DNA from 2 places in the Pseudomonas sp. GW821-FHT03C07 genome. Region 2 is predicted to be linked to the other one. Evidence: predicted binding sites of a transcription regulator. Region 2 holds the regulator's gene; the other holds the start of a gene.

Region 1 (7,611 bases), on a different contig from region 2:
GTGCGGGCCCTGGTGACGATCGCCGGCAACCCGGTGTTGTCGACGCCCAATGGCCGGCAATTGGAGCAGGCGCTGGACGGTCTGGAGTTCATGGTCAGTATCGACCTGTACATCAACGAGACCACCCGTTATGCCGACCTGATCCTGCCGTCGACCTCGGCCCTGGAAAACGATCACTACGACACCACGTTCAATATGTTCGCGGTGCGCAACGTCAGCCGTTTCAACAAGGCGATCCTGGCCAAGCCCGAGGGGGCGTTACACGACTGGGAGATTTTTGTCGGCCTGGCCAAGGCTTTTTCCAGCCTGACCGGCCAGGTGCTCAAGCCGACCATGGCCCCGGCGCAGATGATCGACATGGGCTTGCGGATGGGGCTGTATGGCGATGCATCGCCGCGCCAGCTGTCGCTCAAGACCCTGGAGGACTTTCCCCATGGCGTCGATCTCGGCGCGCTCAAGCCGAACCTGGCGCCACGCCTCAAGACGCCCGGGCAACGGGTCCAGGCGGCGCCGGCGGTGATTCTGGCCGACCTTGCCCGTTTCGCCGCGCAGCAGGCACCGCAAGCCGGGGAGTTGCTGATGATCGGTCGCCGGCATGTGCGTAGCAATAATTCGTGGATGCACAATTATCATCGCCTGGTGAAGGGCAAGCCGCGTCATCAGCTGCTGATGCATCCTGATGACCTGGCCAGCCGCAGCCTCGAGGATGGGCAGCGGGTGCAGGTCAGTTCACGGGTCGGCATGATCGAGGTGGAGGTGCTCGCCAGCCTGGAGATGATGCCCGGCGTGGTCAGCCTGCCCCATGGTTGGGGGCATGCGCGGCCCGGGGTGAAGATGGCGATTGCCAGTGGCCAGCCGGGCTCCAGCGCCAACGACCTGACCGATGAACGTCAATTGGACGTGCTGTCGGGCAATGCGGCGTTGAACGGCGTGCCGGTCACGGTGGCGGCCGCCTGATACCTGCTGATGTGTGAACCGGCTTGCCGGCGATAGCGGTCGCAAGGGCGCTACAAGGTTCAAGGGCCTCATCGCCGGCAAGCCGGCTCCCACAAGATCTGTTGTGTCAGTGGTGGCCATGATGTCTGGGAGACCGAGCACCACGCTCGGCTTTCCGTTACAATGCCTCACCGTGCCGACAACAGAGTCGGAAAGTTCAGAAGAGGTGCCTTGTGGATATCATCGAAACGATTAAAGAGCAGATTGCCAACAACACCGTTCTGCTTTACATGAAAGGCTCGCCGAATGCGCCACAGTGCGGCTTTTCCGCCAAGGCCGCGCAGGCCGTGATGGGCTGCGGCGAGAAGTTCGCTTACGTGGACATCCTGCAGAACCCGGAAATCCGTGCCAACCTGCCGAAATACGCCAACTGGCCGACGTTCCCACAACTGTGGGTCGGTGGCGAACTGGTCGGCGGCAGCGACATCATGGCGGAAATGTTCGCCAACGGTGAGTTGCAGACCCTGGTCAAGGATGCAGCGACCAAAGCGGCAGCGGCCAAGACCGAAGCCTGAGTCGATTGCACGCGATCCTGTAGGAGCCAGCTTGCTGGCGATGAGGCCCGTAAGCCTTGTATCGATCTTGCGGACGTCATCGCCAGCAAGCTGGCTCCTACAGGGGGTCGTAAAAAAGCCCCGCACTCTGAACAAGAATGCGGGGCTTTTTAATGGGCGCTGTTTATTCGCCCATTTGCGACTGCAGGTAATTCTCGAGGCCCACTTTGTCGATCAGACCCAGTTGGGTTTCCAGCCAGTCGATATGTTCTTCCTCGGACTCGAGGATCTCTTCCAGTAGTTCGCGGCTGCCGAAGTCACCCGTGGCTTCACAGTGGGCAATGGCCACTTTCAGATCGGCATGGCCGATGCGTTCGATACGCAGGTCACACTCGAGCATTTCCTTGGTGTGTTCGCCGATGTGCAGCTTGCCGAGGTCCTGCACGTTCGGCAGGCCCTCGAGGAACAGGATGCGCTTGATCAGCTTGTCCGCGTGCTTCATCTCGTCGATGGACTCGTGGTACTCGTGCTTGCCCAGCTTGTTCAGGCCCCAGTCTTCATACATGCGGGCATGCAGGAAGTATTGGTTGATCGCAACCAGCTCATTGGCAAGGATCTTGTTGAGATGCTGGATGACCGTGATATCGCCTTTCATGGTGGGGTCCTGTCCTGTAATAACTGACTATAAGGCAGAGTTTGATCTCGACAACTTCGAGTGTCAAACCTAAGTTATTGAATCCTATATAAAAATTAATCGGAATAAGAATGTTTGTGTTCCGCGTCTTAGTCCTAAGCAATTGAATTACAGGCATAAAAAAACCGGACACGAGGTCCGGTTCTTTGAAAATTTGCGATTTACGCGACAGAAAATTCTACCGGGTAAGGGATCGCCGCCTGTTGGCTTTGCAGCTCGGTCAGGGTCTCGCGGACCACTTGCTTGGCCAGGCATGCACATTTGCCGCATTGGCTGGCCACACCGGTGACTTGCCGCACGTCGCGATAGCTGCAGCAACCCTCGTAGATCGCTTCGCGGATTTGTCCATCGGTGACGCCAGTGCAGAGGCAGACATACATAAAGTGAGAACCATCGCTGATTAAGGCTCGATTGCGTTGGATCTTAATGTTAACGAGAATGATTGTCAAAGTGCTTTCGGTAAAGCTTTTGCCAGCGGGTTGCTTACCTGACGAATGGTGTCACCCCGCGACGGGCGAGTTTGTAAAAAGCGTTGGAGGCAGTCGAAAAACGCGGTGTATGATGGTCGGTCCTTAGGAAGGTAGGTCGCGTCACAGTCCTGTCGTCTGTTCATGGCAGGCTGGGCTGGACCTTGTTCTTCACCGCATCACACCAGGAGATATTCAATGAGCGTACTCGTAGGCAAACAAGCCCCCGACTTCACCGTCCCTGCCGTACTGGGCAATGGCGAAATCGTTGACAGCTTCACCCTGTCCTCGGCCATCAAAGGCAAATACGGCCTGGTGTTCTTCTACCCGCTGGACTTCACCTTCGTCTGCCCGTCCGAGCTGATCGCCCTGGACCACCGCATGGACGATTTCAAGGCGCGCAACGTTGAAGTCGTGGCCGTCTCCATCGACTCGCACTTCACCCACAACGCCTGGCGCAACACCGCCATCAATGATGGCGGCATCGGCAAAGTCAAATACACCATGGCTGCCGACATGAAGCACGACATCGCCAAGGCCTACGACGTTGAGTCCGAAGGCGGCGTGGCGTTCCGTGGCGCGTTCCTGATCGACGACAAGGGCGTTGTCCGCTCGCAGATCATCAACGACCTGCCGTTGGGTCGTAACATGGAAGAGCTGATTCGTCTGGTCGACGCCCTGCAATTCCACGAAGAGCACGGCGAAGTCTGCCCGGCCAACTGGAAAAAAGGCGACAAGGGCATGGACGCTTCGCCAGCAGGCGTTGCCAAGTACCTGACCGAAAATGCTGCCCAGCTGTAATTAAGCGTCATCCATAAAAAAACCGGTCGTCATGACCGGTTTTTTTATGCACGGGGATTTTTCCGTCGACTGAAATCAGTCGTTGTAGTCTTCCCAGCCGCCCATTTGCTTCCAGCGGTTGACGATGCCGCAGAACAGCTCGGCGGTCTTCTCGGTGTCGTAGCGGGCCGAGTGGGCCTCGCGTCCGTCAAAGTCGATATCGGCCGCCTGGCAGGCCTTGGCCAATACGGTCTGACCGTAGGCGAGGCCGGCGAGAGTGGCGGTGTCGAAGCTGGAGAACGGGTGAAACGGGTTGCGTTTCATGTCCAGCCGCGCCACGGCGGCGTTGAGGAAGCCCAGGTCGAAGCTGCTGTTGTGACCGACCAGGATCGCGCGTTTGCAACCGTTGGCCTTCAGGGCCTTGCGCACACCACGGAAAATGTCGGTCAGCGCGGCTTCTTCGCTGACGGCCATGCGCAGTGGGTGATCGAGCTTGATCCCGGTGAACTCCAGGGCTGCGGCTTCGATATTGGCGCCTTCGAACGGCTCGACGCGGAAGAAGTAGGTGTGCTCCGGGAACACAAAGCCTTTTTCGTCCATGCCGATGGTGGTCGCGGCGATTTCCAGCAGGGCGTCGGTGGCGGCGTTGAAACCTCCGGTCTCGACATCGACGACAACCGGCAGGTAGCCACGAAAGCGTGCGGCCATCGGGTGCCGGGAACCGGTACCGCCGCCATTGCCTTCTTGTTCGTCGTCGAAATGCTCTTCACTCACAGCGTTTTCTCCAGCAGGCGCCAGCGCAGTTTTTCACCGGCGCGCAGCGGAATGACTGACAGCTCGCCGAATGGCAGGCTGGTCGGGGCGGTCCATTCTTCACGGACCAGGGTGATCTGTTCGGTGTTCGCCGGCAGGCCGTAGAAACGCGGGCCATGCAGGCTGGCGAAACCTTCGAGCTTGTCCAGCGCGTTGCGCTGTTCGAAGGCTTCGGCATACAACTCGATCGCGGCATAGGCGGTGTAGCAGCCGGCGCAACCGCAGGCGGCTTCCTTGGCGTGCTGGGCGTGGGGCGCCGAGTCGGTGCCGAGGAAAAACTTCGGATTGCCGCTGGTCGCCGCCGTCAGCAGGGCTTCCTGGTGCGTGCCGCGCTTGAGGATCGGCAGGCAGTAGAAGTGCGGGCGGATCCCGCCCACCAGCATGTGGTTGCGGTTATACAGCAGGTGATGGGCGGTGATGGTCGCGCCGACGTTGGCCGAGGCCTCGCTGACAAACTGCACCGCATCCGTCGTGGTGATGTGTTCGAACACCACCTTCAGGCTCGGGAAACGCTCGACGACACGGCGCATATGCTCGTCGATGAAAAGTTTCTCGCGGTCGAACACATCGACCTCGCCACGGGTGACTTCACCATGGATCAGCAATGGCATGCCGACTTCGGCCATGGTTTCCAGGGCCGGGAAAATCTTGTCGATGCTGGTGACGCCGGAGTCCGAGTTGGTGGTCGCGCCGGCCGGGTAGAGCTTGGCGGCGTGGACAAAACCGCTGGCCTTGGCGGCGCGGATTTCCTCGGGCTGGGTCCGGTCGGTGAGGTAGAGCACCATCAACGGTTCGAAGCGGCTGCCGGCCGGACGCGCAGCGAGAATGCGCTGGCGATAGGCGTCGGCTTCCTCGGCGTTGCGCACCGGTGGCACCAGGTTGGGCATGATGATGGCGCGGCCGAAGGTGCGCGCAACATCCGCGACAGTGTGAGGTAACGCAGCACCATCGCGAAGATGAATATGCCAGTCGTCGGGACGCAGCAGGGTCAGGCGGTCGGACATTGGGGATTCCAGGCGGGTCGAACTGAAGGGAATGCTACCGGAAAAGACAGCCTCAGGCACTCGCTATCAAGTTTTGCCACGGCCAACCGATACCACAGGGGTAGGGCGTGGAATCGGCATGCCTGTCTTGACGATGTAGACATTCAGTGGAGCCTCCCGTGCGCCAGCGTTATTTAGCCTTGCTCAGTATGTTCGCCAGCCTGCCCGCCATGGCCATGACTTTCCAGACCCGTCTGGAGAGCATCGAGTGGAAGGTGGAAGGGGACAAGTTCGAGTGTCGGCTGAGCCAGCCGATCACCGACTTCGGGGCCGGTGAGTTCGTGCGCCGGGCCGGCGAGCAGGTGACCTTTCGCCTGAAAGCCTACAACCACGTGCTCGGTGGCGGTTCAGCGACCTTGCTGGCGGCGGCGGCGCCGTGGCAGCCGGGGCGTGGTGATATCAACCTGGGCTCGGTGCAGATCGGCAGTGGCGATGTGCTGTTCAACAGCTCCCAGGGCCAGGCCGGACGCCTGGTCAGTGGCCTGATGGAAGGCCGCAGCCCGCTGGTCCGGCATTATTCACGCGACGGCGGTATTTCCGAAATACGCCTGCTGCCGGTGAAGTTCAGCAAGGCCTACAGCGACTACCAGGCGTGCACCGCGAAACTGCTGCCGAAGAATTTCGAGCAAGTGAAACAGGCGCAGATCGGCTTTCCCGGCACCGGTGTCGACCTCGATGCCCAGGCCAAGGCCGAGTTGCAGGTGATGCTCGAGTTCATGAAGGCCGATCCGACCGTCAACCATATCGAACTCGATGGGCATTCCGACAATGCCGGCAATCGCCTGGCCAACCGCGACCTGTCGCGGCGCCGGGCGCTGGCGGTGATGGATTTCTTCAAGGCCAACGGCATCCCCGAATCGGCCATCGTCATGCGTTTCCACGGTGAGCGTTATCCGCTGGTGCCGAACAACAGTGCGGCCAACCGGGCGAAGAATCGCCGGGTCAATATCCATCTGGAGCGTGTCCCGGTCGCCGAGGCGTCCGCGCCGGCTCCCGCGGCTCCTGCTCCCGCGCCCACGGCCAGCGCGGGGAATGCCGCGAAGACCTCCTGAAGCGGCTGTTTTCGTCGCCGCGTCGACATTATCTGTCGCTTTGCCGTCCTAAGCTGTCGCGCCTCTGTAAATTCACCGGTTTGAGCGGTAGAATCGACGGCTTTCCGTACAACCCGGTGGAGTGATGGCATGGCGGACGTAAACAAGGTCGTTCTGGCGTATTCCGGCGGCCTGGACACTTCGGTGATCCTCAAGTGGCTGCAGGATACTTATAACTGTGAAGTGGTGACCTTCACCGCGGACCTGGGTCAGGGTGAAGAGGTCGAGCCAGCACGTGCCAAGGCGCAAGCCATGGGCGTGAAAGAGATCTATATCGACGACCTGCGCGAAGAATTCGTGCGCGATTTCGTGTTCCCGATGTTCCGCGCCAATACCGTCTACGAAGGCGAGTACCTGCTGGGCACTTCCATCGCCCGTCCGCTGATCGCCAAGCGCCTGATCGAAATCGCCAACGAAACCGGTGCCGACGCCATTTCCCACGGCGCTACCGGCAAAGGTAACGACCAGGTGCGTTTCGAGCTGGGTGCCTATGCCCTCAAGCCAGGCGTGAAAGTGATTGCGCCATGGCGTGAATGGGACCTGCTGTCCCGTGAAAAACTGATGGATTACGCTGAAAAGCACAACATCCCGATCGAACGTCACGGCAAGAAAAAATCCCCGTATTCGATGGATGCCAACCTGCTGCACATCTCCTATGAAGGCGGCGTGCTGGAAGACACCTGGACCGAGCACGAAGAAGACATGTGGCGTTGGACCGTCTCCCCGGAGAACGCGCCTGACAAGGCTCAGTATCTGGAGCTGACCTACCGCAACGGCGATATCGTCGCACTGGACGGCGTCGAAATGACCCCAGCCACCGTGCTGGCGACCCTGAACCGTATCGGCGGCGAACACGGCATCGGCCGTCTGGACATCGTCGAGAACCGCTATGTGGGCATGAAGTCCCGCGGTTGCTACGAAACCCCAGGCGGCACCATCATGCTGCGTGCGCACCGGGCCATCGAGTCGATCACCCTGGACCGCGAAGTCGCTCACCTGAAAGACGAGCTGATGCCCAAGTACGCCAGCCTGATCTACACCGGCTACTGGTGGAGCCCTGAGCGTCTGATGCTGCAACAGATGATCGATGCGTCCCAGGCCCACGTGAATGGCGTGGTTCGCCTGAAACTGTACAAGGGCAACGTGATCGTCACCGGGCGCAAGTCCGACGAGTCGTTGTTCGATGCCAACATCGCCACCTTCGAAGAAGACGGCGGCGCCTACAACCAGGCC
Region 2 (7,611 bases):
ACCTGACCGGTAAGGTCCTGGTAATCCTGGGCCAGCAGAATATCGTTCAGCTCGCTCGACACCGCGCGGGTTTCCTGCTCGCTGCGGGACAGGAACGTCTCGACCCGCCGCGCCAACTCGCGAAACTCCTGGGCACCGACTTCGCGCCGCATGAAACGGCTCCAGTCAGCGCCCAAGGCCTTGGCCTCCACGTTCAGGCCAGTGACCCTCGGGGTCGCACTCTCCACCAGGTCCATGGTGCGGTTGGCCGCGGCTTCCGTCAGCCTGACCACATAGGACAGGCGCTCGGTGGCGTCGGTGATCTGCGAGACTTCCTCGGCCTGCGGCATATGCGGGTCGATCTGGAAGTTGACAATAGCGCTGTGCAATTCGCGGGTGAGCTTGCCGACTTCCAGGTACAGGCCACGGTCACGGGTCTGATTCAGCTCATGGATCATTTGCACCGCGTCGCCAAATCGACCTTTTTCAAGGCTGTCGACCAGTTCGCGGGCATGTTTTTTCAGGGTTAGTTCAAAATCACCCAGTGAAGATTCGTTGTGCTCCATAGCGCCCCCGTGGTGGACTTCATCAGCCGATGCGTTCGAAGATTTTCTCGATCTTCTCTTTCAACGCCTGGGCCGTGAATGGTTTGACCACATAGCCGTTTACACCGGCCTGGGCAGCTTCGATGATCTGCTCGCGCTTGGCTTCGGCCGTGACCATCAACACCGGCAGGTGCTTGAGCTTTTCATCGGCACGCACGTGGCGCAGCAGATCGATGCCGGTCATGCCGGGCATGTTCCAGTCAGTGACCAGAAAGTCGATGCTACCGCTGTTGAGGACGGGAATCGCGGTAGTACCGTCGTCCGCCTCAACCGTGTTGGTGAACCCGAGGTCACGCAACAGGTTCTTGATGATCCGCCGCATCGTTGAAAAATCGTCAACGATGAGGATTTTCATGTTCTTGTCCAATTCGACCTCCAAGCAGTCTTAAACGCGTTCAGCACCTGGACGCGCTGTTCAATCAATTCGGCACAGCACTCAACGACTGCATGGAAACCTCATCCGGCCGAGTCTCCCACAGGGCGTCAAACGCCATGTCGGTCTCGTTCGCAGTGTTCCCGCACTGCCTTCAACGCGCTCGCCACTCCCCCAAACGCCCCCGCAAGCGGGCCGCGCACTGGCTGTGTAACTGGCTGACTCGCGATTCGCTGACCCCCAGCACCTCACCAATTTCCTTGAGGTTCAGCTCTTCGTCGTAGTACAGCGCCAACACCAGTCGCTCACGCTCCGGCAAATTGGCAATCGCATCCGCCAGCGCCGCCTGGAAGCGTTCATCTTCCAGATCGCGCGACGGTTCGAGATGAGCACTCGCGCCGTCCTCGTGCAGCCCTTCATGTTCGCCGTCCTGCAACAGGTCGTCGAAACTGAACAGGCGACTGCCCAAGGTATCGTTCAAAATCCCGTAATAATCGTCGAGACTCAATTGGAGTTCGGCTGCAACCTCGTGATCTTTAGCGTCACGGCCGGTTTTTGCTTCAATTGCACGAATTGCGTCACTGACCATGCGTGTATTGCGGTGCACCGAACGCGGTGCCCAGTCACCCTTGCGCACTTCATCAAGCATCGCGCCGCGGATACGGATGCCGGCATAGGTCTCGAAACTGGCACCTTTGCTCGCGTCGTACTTGGTCGAGACCTCCAGCAGACCGATCATCCCGGCCTGGATCAGATCCTCGACCTGAACGCTGGCCGGCAGTCGCGCCAGCAGGTGATAGGCAATACGTTTGACCAAAGGTGCGTAACGCTCGATCAGTTCATACTGGCTGTCACGTGACGACTTGGAATACATGCGATAGCCACTGGCAGTCATAGAACCGGTCCCGCACTCGTTTGATGCACCAGACGCTCGACGAAAAACTCCAGGTGCCCCCGAGGATTGGCAGGGAGCGGCCAGGTGTCGACCTTCTGCGCGATTGCCTTGAACGCCAAGGCGCATTTCGAACGGGGAAATGCCTCATAGACCGCGCGCTGCTTTTGCACGGCCTTGCGTACACACTCGTCATAAGGAACGGCGCCGACGTATTGTAGGGCCACATCCAGGAAACGATCCGTGACCTTGGTCAACTTGGCGAACAGGTTGCGGCCTTCCTGCGGGCTCTGGGCCATGTTGGCCAGTACGCGGAAGCGGTTCATGCCGTAGTCGCGGTTGAGCAGTTTGATCAAGGCGTAGGCGTCGGTGATCGAGGTCGGCTCGTCGCAGACCACCAGCAACACTTCCTGGGCCGCGCGGACGAAGCTGACCACCGACTCGCCAATACCCGCGGCCGTGTCGATCACCAGCACATCGAGGTTGTCGCCGATATCGCTGAATGCCTGGATCAGGCCGGCATGCTGCGCCGGGCTCAGGTGCACCATGCTCTGGGTCCCCGAGGCCGCCGGCACGATGCGAATCCCGCCCGGACCTTGCAACAGTACGTCGCGCAGTTCGCAGCGGCCCTCGACCACGTCGGCCAGGGTGCGTTTGGGGGTCAGGCCGAGCAGGACGTCGACATTCGCCAGCCCCAGATCCGCATCCAGCAGCATGACGCGCCGGCCAAGCTCAGCCAGCGCCAGGGACAAATTCACTGACACGTTGGTCTTCCCGACGCCACCTTTGCCGCCGGTCACCGCGATCACCTGTACGGGATGCATGCTGCCCATGTTCTCTTCTTACCTTGTCTTGCTTAGACGGAAGGCCACATAAGTGGCTGCGCGTTCACTTGTCGGAACAATGCGTGGCAGACCATCGATGTAGGTAATTTGCAACGTCTGAATACTCATCTCAGCCCACCCGCTTCGACGGGCTGTGGTAGATATCAGCGAACATATCGGCCATGGCTTCCTCGCTGGGTTCTTCCTGCATTTGCACACTGACCGCCCTGGACACCAGTTGATGCCGGCGTGGCAGGTGCAGATCATCCGGAATACGCGGCCCGTCGGTCAGATAGGCCACGGGCAGTTCGTGACTGATAGCCAGGCTCAGCACTTCGCCGAGGCTCGCCGTTTCATCCAGTTTAGTCAGGATGCAACCGGCCAGCCCGCAGCGTTTATAGCTGTGGTAGGCGGCCGTCAGCACCTGTTTCTGGCTGGTGGTAGCCAGGACCAGATAATTCTTCGCCTTGATCCCGCGTCCGGCCAGGCTTTCCAGTTGCATGCGCAACGCCGGGTCGCTGGCCTGCAGGCCGGCGGTATCGATCAGCACCACGCGTTTGCGCAGCAGCGGATCGAGGGCCTGGGCCAGGGACTGGCCCGGGTCGACATGGGTCACCGAGACATTGAGGATCCGCCCCAGGGTCTTGAGCTGCTCCTGGGCACCGATGCGGAAGCTGTCCATGCTCACCAGCGCGATGTTCTGCGCGCCGTACTTGAGCACGTAGCGCGCCGCCAGCTTGGCCAGCGTGGTGGTCTTGCCCATGCCGGCAGGACCGACCATGGCAATCACACCGCCCTCTTCCAGTGGCTCGATCTCGGGTGTGACAATCATCCGCGCCAGGTGCGCCAGCAGCATGCGCCAGGCCTGGCGTGGCTCGTCGATCCCGGTAACCAGTTCCAGCAGGTCGCGCGACAGCGGCCCGGACAGGCCGATGCGCTGCAGACGGCGCCAGAGGTTGGCCTGCTGCGGCTGACGGCCTTGCAACTGGTTCCAGGCCAGGGAGCCCAGCTGGACTTCCAGCAGCTCACGCAGGCCGTTGAGTTCCGAACGCATCGAGTCGAACACCCGCTGGTCCACCGCCGGGGCGTGCACCACAGGCGCTGGCGCCGGGCGCCGCGGCTCGTCGAAAGTCGGTTCGATCAGCGGCTCGGCGGCGGTCAGCGGCAGGCCGGCGAACAGTTGGCGATTGGTTGCGTTGTCGGTATCGCCGTCACTGCGCAAGCTCAGTTCGGCCTGGGCGGTGACGATACGCGACTGGGTCTTGCGCAGCTCGTCTTCGAGCTCCATGTTCGGCACCCGCGGCGACAGCGCCGAGAGCTTGTAGTCCAGGGCAGCCGTCAGCTCGACACCGCCCGCAATCCGGCGGTTGCCGATAATGGCCGCGTCCGAGCCCAGCTCATCACGCACGAGCTTCATGGCCTGACGCATATCGGCGGCGAAAAAACGCTTAACTTGCATAACCCACTACCTCAGCCGTTGGGCCCTACTGTCGCAACGATGGTCACTTGCTTGTTGTCCGGAATTTCCTGGTAGGCCAAGACATGCAAACTTGGCACCGCCAGTCGTCCAAACCGCGAAAGCATCGCGCGAACCGGTCCAGCTACCAGCAGGATCACCGGCTGCCCTTGCATTTCCTGGCGCTGGGCGGCGTCGATCAGCGAACGCTGGAGTTTCTCGGCCATGCTCGGTTCCAGAAGAACGCCTTCTTCCGAGCCTTGTCCGGCCTTCTGCAGACTATTGAGCAATATCTGTTCCAACCTGGGCTCCAAGGTGATCACAGGCAGCTCGGACTCAAGCCCCACAATGCTTTGGACGATTGCACGGGACAATCCGACGCGAACCGCGGCAACCATAGCGGCAGTATCTTGACTCTTGGAGGCATTGTTGGCGATCGCTTCGGCAATGCTGCGGATGTCGCGGACCGGCACGTGTTCGGCGAGCAAGGCCTGCAGCACCTTGAGCAGATGCGACAGGGAAATGATCCCCGGCACCAGCTCTTCGGCCAGCTTCGGCGAGCCCTTGGCCAGCAATTGCATGAGTTGCTGGACTTCCTCGTGGCCGATCAGCTCGCTGGAGTGCTTGTAGAGGATCTGGTTGAGGTGCGTCGCCACCACGGTGCTGGCGTCGACCACGGTGTACCCCAGGGACTGCGCCTGGGAACGCTGACTGACCTCGATCCAGACCGCCTCCAGACCAAAGGCCGGGTCCTTGGCGGTAATCCCGTTGAGCGGGCCGTAGACCTGGCCCGGATTGATCGCCAGCTCGCGATCCGGGTAAATCTCGGCCTCAGCCAGGGTCACCCCCATCAGGGTCAGGCGGTAGGCACTGGGTGCCAGGTCAAGGTTGTCACGAATATGCACAGTGGGCATCAGAAAGCCCAGGTCCTGGGAGAGCTTCTTGCGCACCCCCTTGATCCGCGCCAACAATTGCCCGCCCTGGTTGCGGTCCACCAGTGGAATCAGGCGATAACCGACTTCCAGGCCGATCATGTCGATGGGACTGACGTCGTCCCAGCCCAGCTCCTTGGTTTCCATGGTCCGTGCCGGCGATGGCAGCAGGTCCTGCTGGCGCTGGACTTCGGCCAGGGCCTGGACCTTGGCGACATTCTGTTTTTTCCAGAGCATATAAGCCATGCCGCCGGCCACGGCCGCCAGGCTGATAAAGGAAAAGTGCGGCATGCCCGGCACCAGGCCCATCACCGCCATCAGGCCGGCGGCGACTCCCAGGGCCTTGGGCGAGGCGAACATCTGCCGGCTGATCTGCTTGCCCATGTCTTCCGAACCGGAAGCCCGGGTCACCATGATCGCCGCGGCTGTGGATAACAACAGTGATGGCAATTGCGCCACCAAACCGTCACCGATGGTCAGCAAGGCGTAGACCTTGCCGGCGTCGGCAAAGCTCATGTGGTGCTGGAAGATCCCGACCGCCATGCCGCCGATCAGGTTGATGAACAGAATCAGCAGGCCGGCGACGGCGTCACCGCGGACGAATTTACTGGCACCGTCCATCGAACCGTAGAACTCGGCTTCCTGAGCGACTTCCAGGCGCCGCAGCTTGGCCTGTGGCTGATCGATCAGGCCGGCGTTGAGGTCGGCGTCGATCGCCATCTGCTTGCCGGGCATCGCATCGAGGGTGAAACGCGCGCTCACCTCGGAAATCCGTCCGGCACCCTTGGTGACCACGACAAAGTTGATGATCATCAAGATCGCGAAGACGACGATACCGACCACGTAGTTGCCGCCGATCACCACCTCACCGAAGGCCTGGATCACCTTACCGGCCGCGGCGTGGCCTTCCTGGCCGTGGAGCATGACCACCCGGGTCGAGGCCACGTTCAATGCCAGACGCAACAGCGTGGCGATCAGCAGGATGGTCGGGAACACCGCAAAGTCCAGCGGCCGCAGGGCATAGACGCAGACCAGCAGAACCACGATCGACAAGGCGATGTTGAAGGTGAAGAACACATCCAGCAGGAACGCTGGCACTGGCAACATCATCATCGCCAGCATGACCAACAGCAGCACCGGCACACCCAGGTTGCCCCGGCCGAGGCTGCTCAGGTTGCTGCGCGCCGAGTTGAGAAGTTGAGAGCGATCCACCGGTATTCCTCGTCACCTTGAAGCAAACTTTTGACGCCACGGGCGCCATAGGCCTGCCTCTGCAAGAAGCCTTCCAACTCTGTCGACGAGGTTTAAATGGATAGGTGATGGCGCACGCAAAAGTCGTATTTATACGGAGTAGCGCCAAAGGAGCACTGATCAGGTATCGCGGCGCAGATCCGGCGGAATCGGCAGGTCGCCCTTCAGAGGATCGGGGCGCTTGCCCTTGCCGGCGCGGTACTGGCGGATCTGGAAGACATACGCCAACACCTGCGCCACCGCCAGGTACAAGCCCGCCGGAATCTCCTGATCCAACTCGGTGGAGTAGTAGATCGAACGCGCCAGGGCCGGCGATTCGAGCAGCAGGATGTCGTGCTCGACGGCAATCTCACGGATCTTCAAGGCCAGGAAGTCGCTGCCCTTGGCCAGCAACACCGGCGCCCCGCCCTTCTCCGCGTCATATTTGAGCGCCACGGCATAGTGGGTCGGGTTGGTGATGATCACGTCCGCTTCGGGAATCGCCGCCATCATTCGCCGCTGGGACATTTCGCGCTGCAACTGGCGAATCCGCTGCTTGACCTCCGGCCGCCCCTCCTGATCCTTGTGCTCGTCACGTATTTCCTGCTTGGTCATCAGCAAGCGCTGGTGGGCTGTATAGAGCTGCACCGGCACATCCACCGCGGCAATGATCAACAGCCCCAGGGACATCCACAAGGTACTCCAGCCCACCAGCTGCAGACTGTGGATGATCGCCGACTCCAGCGGCTCATGGGCGATCCGCACCAGATCGTCGATATCCGAAGACAGCACCGACAGCCCCACGAACAGAATGATGGTGAACTTGCCGACCGCCTTGAGCAGCTCCATCACCGACTTGGCCGAGAACATCCGCTTGATCCCCGGGAAGGGATTCATCCGACTGAACTTCGGCGCCATGCTGCCGGGCGAGAACAACCACCCCCCGAGCGAGATCGGCCCGATCAGGGCGGCGGCCAGCGCCGTCAGCAGGATCGGCTGCACGGCCCAGATCGCAATTTCCCCGGAGCGCAGGAGAAAAATCCCCATGTAGCGTTGGTCGAGCACGACTTCCCGGCTCAGGGTGAAGTTCATGCGCATCAACTCGGCCAGATCCTGGGCCAGGGTGCCGCCGAACACCAGCAACGCACCGGCACCGGCCATCATCACGGCAAAGGTGTTGAGCTCCTTGGAACGGGCAACCTCACCCTTCTCCCGGGCATCTCTTTTCTTTTTGTCCGTGGGGTCTTCTGTCTTGTCCTGGCCACTCTCACTCTCTGCCATGGCTCAATGCACCCGTGCCAGTTCGCGTAAAAATTGCAG

The links. The regulator FliA, encoded in region 2, starts transcription of late flagellar genes. The targets are predictions, from matches to a motif close to CTAAAGTTTNNNNNNNNNNNGCCGNTAA.
Region 1: the regulator FliA is predicted to act here: its motif matches at 5,314-5,341, upstream of AC07VG_RS05235 (flagellar protein MotY).

What each region holds. Positions count from the first base shown of each region.
Region 1 covers NZ_JBWKUQ010000002.1:433,485-441,095, forward strand. Annotated here, with positions in the region: gene AC07VG_RS05200 (molybdopterin oxidoreductase family protein) at 1-957, shown strand, start outside; gene grxD (Grx4 family monothiol glutaredoxin) at 1,170-1,511, shown strand; gene bfr (bacterioferritin) at 1,675-2,145, opposite strand; gene AC07VG_RS05215 (bacterioferritin-associated ferredoxin) at 2,346-2,564, opposite strand; gene AC07VG_RS05220 (peroxiredoxin) at 2,850-3,452, shown strand; gene rnt (ribonuclease T) at 3,528-4,205, opposite strand; gene pyrC (dihydroorotase) at 4,202-5,248, opposite strand; gene AC07VG_RS05235 (flagellar protein MotY) at 5,407-6,339, shown strand; gene AC07VG_RS05240 (argininosuccinate synthase) at 6,469-7,611, shown strand, end outside.
Region 2 covers NZ_JBWKUQ010000003.1:100,601-108,211, forward strand. Annotated here, with positions in the region: gene AC07VG_RS06620 (protein phosphatase CheZ) at 1-545, opposite strand, end outside; gene AC07VG_RS06625 (chemotaxis response regulator CheY) at 568-939, opposite strand; gene fliA (RNA polymerase sigma factor FliA) at 1,112-1,852, opposite strand; gene fleN (flagellar synthesis regulator FleN) at 1,849-2,682, opposite strand; gene flhF (flagellar biosynthesis GTPase FlhF) at 2,804-4,132, opposite strand; gene flhA (flagellar biosynthesis protein FlhA) at 4,144-6,273, opposite strand; gene flhB (flagellar biosynthesis protein FlhB) at 6,433-7,572, opposite strand; gene fliR (flagellar biosynthetic protein FliR) at 7,576-7,611, opposite strand, start outside.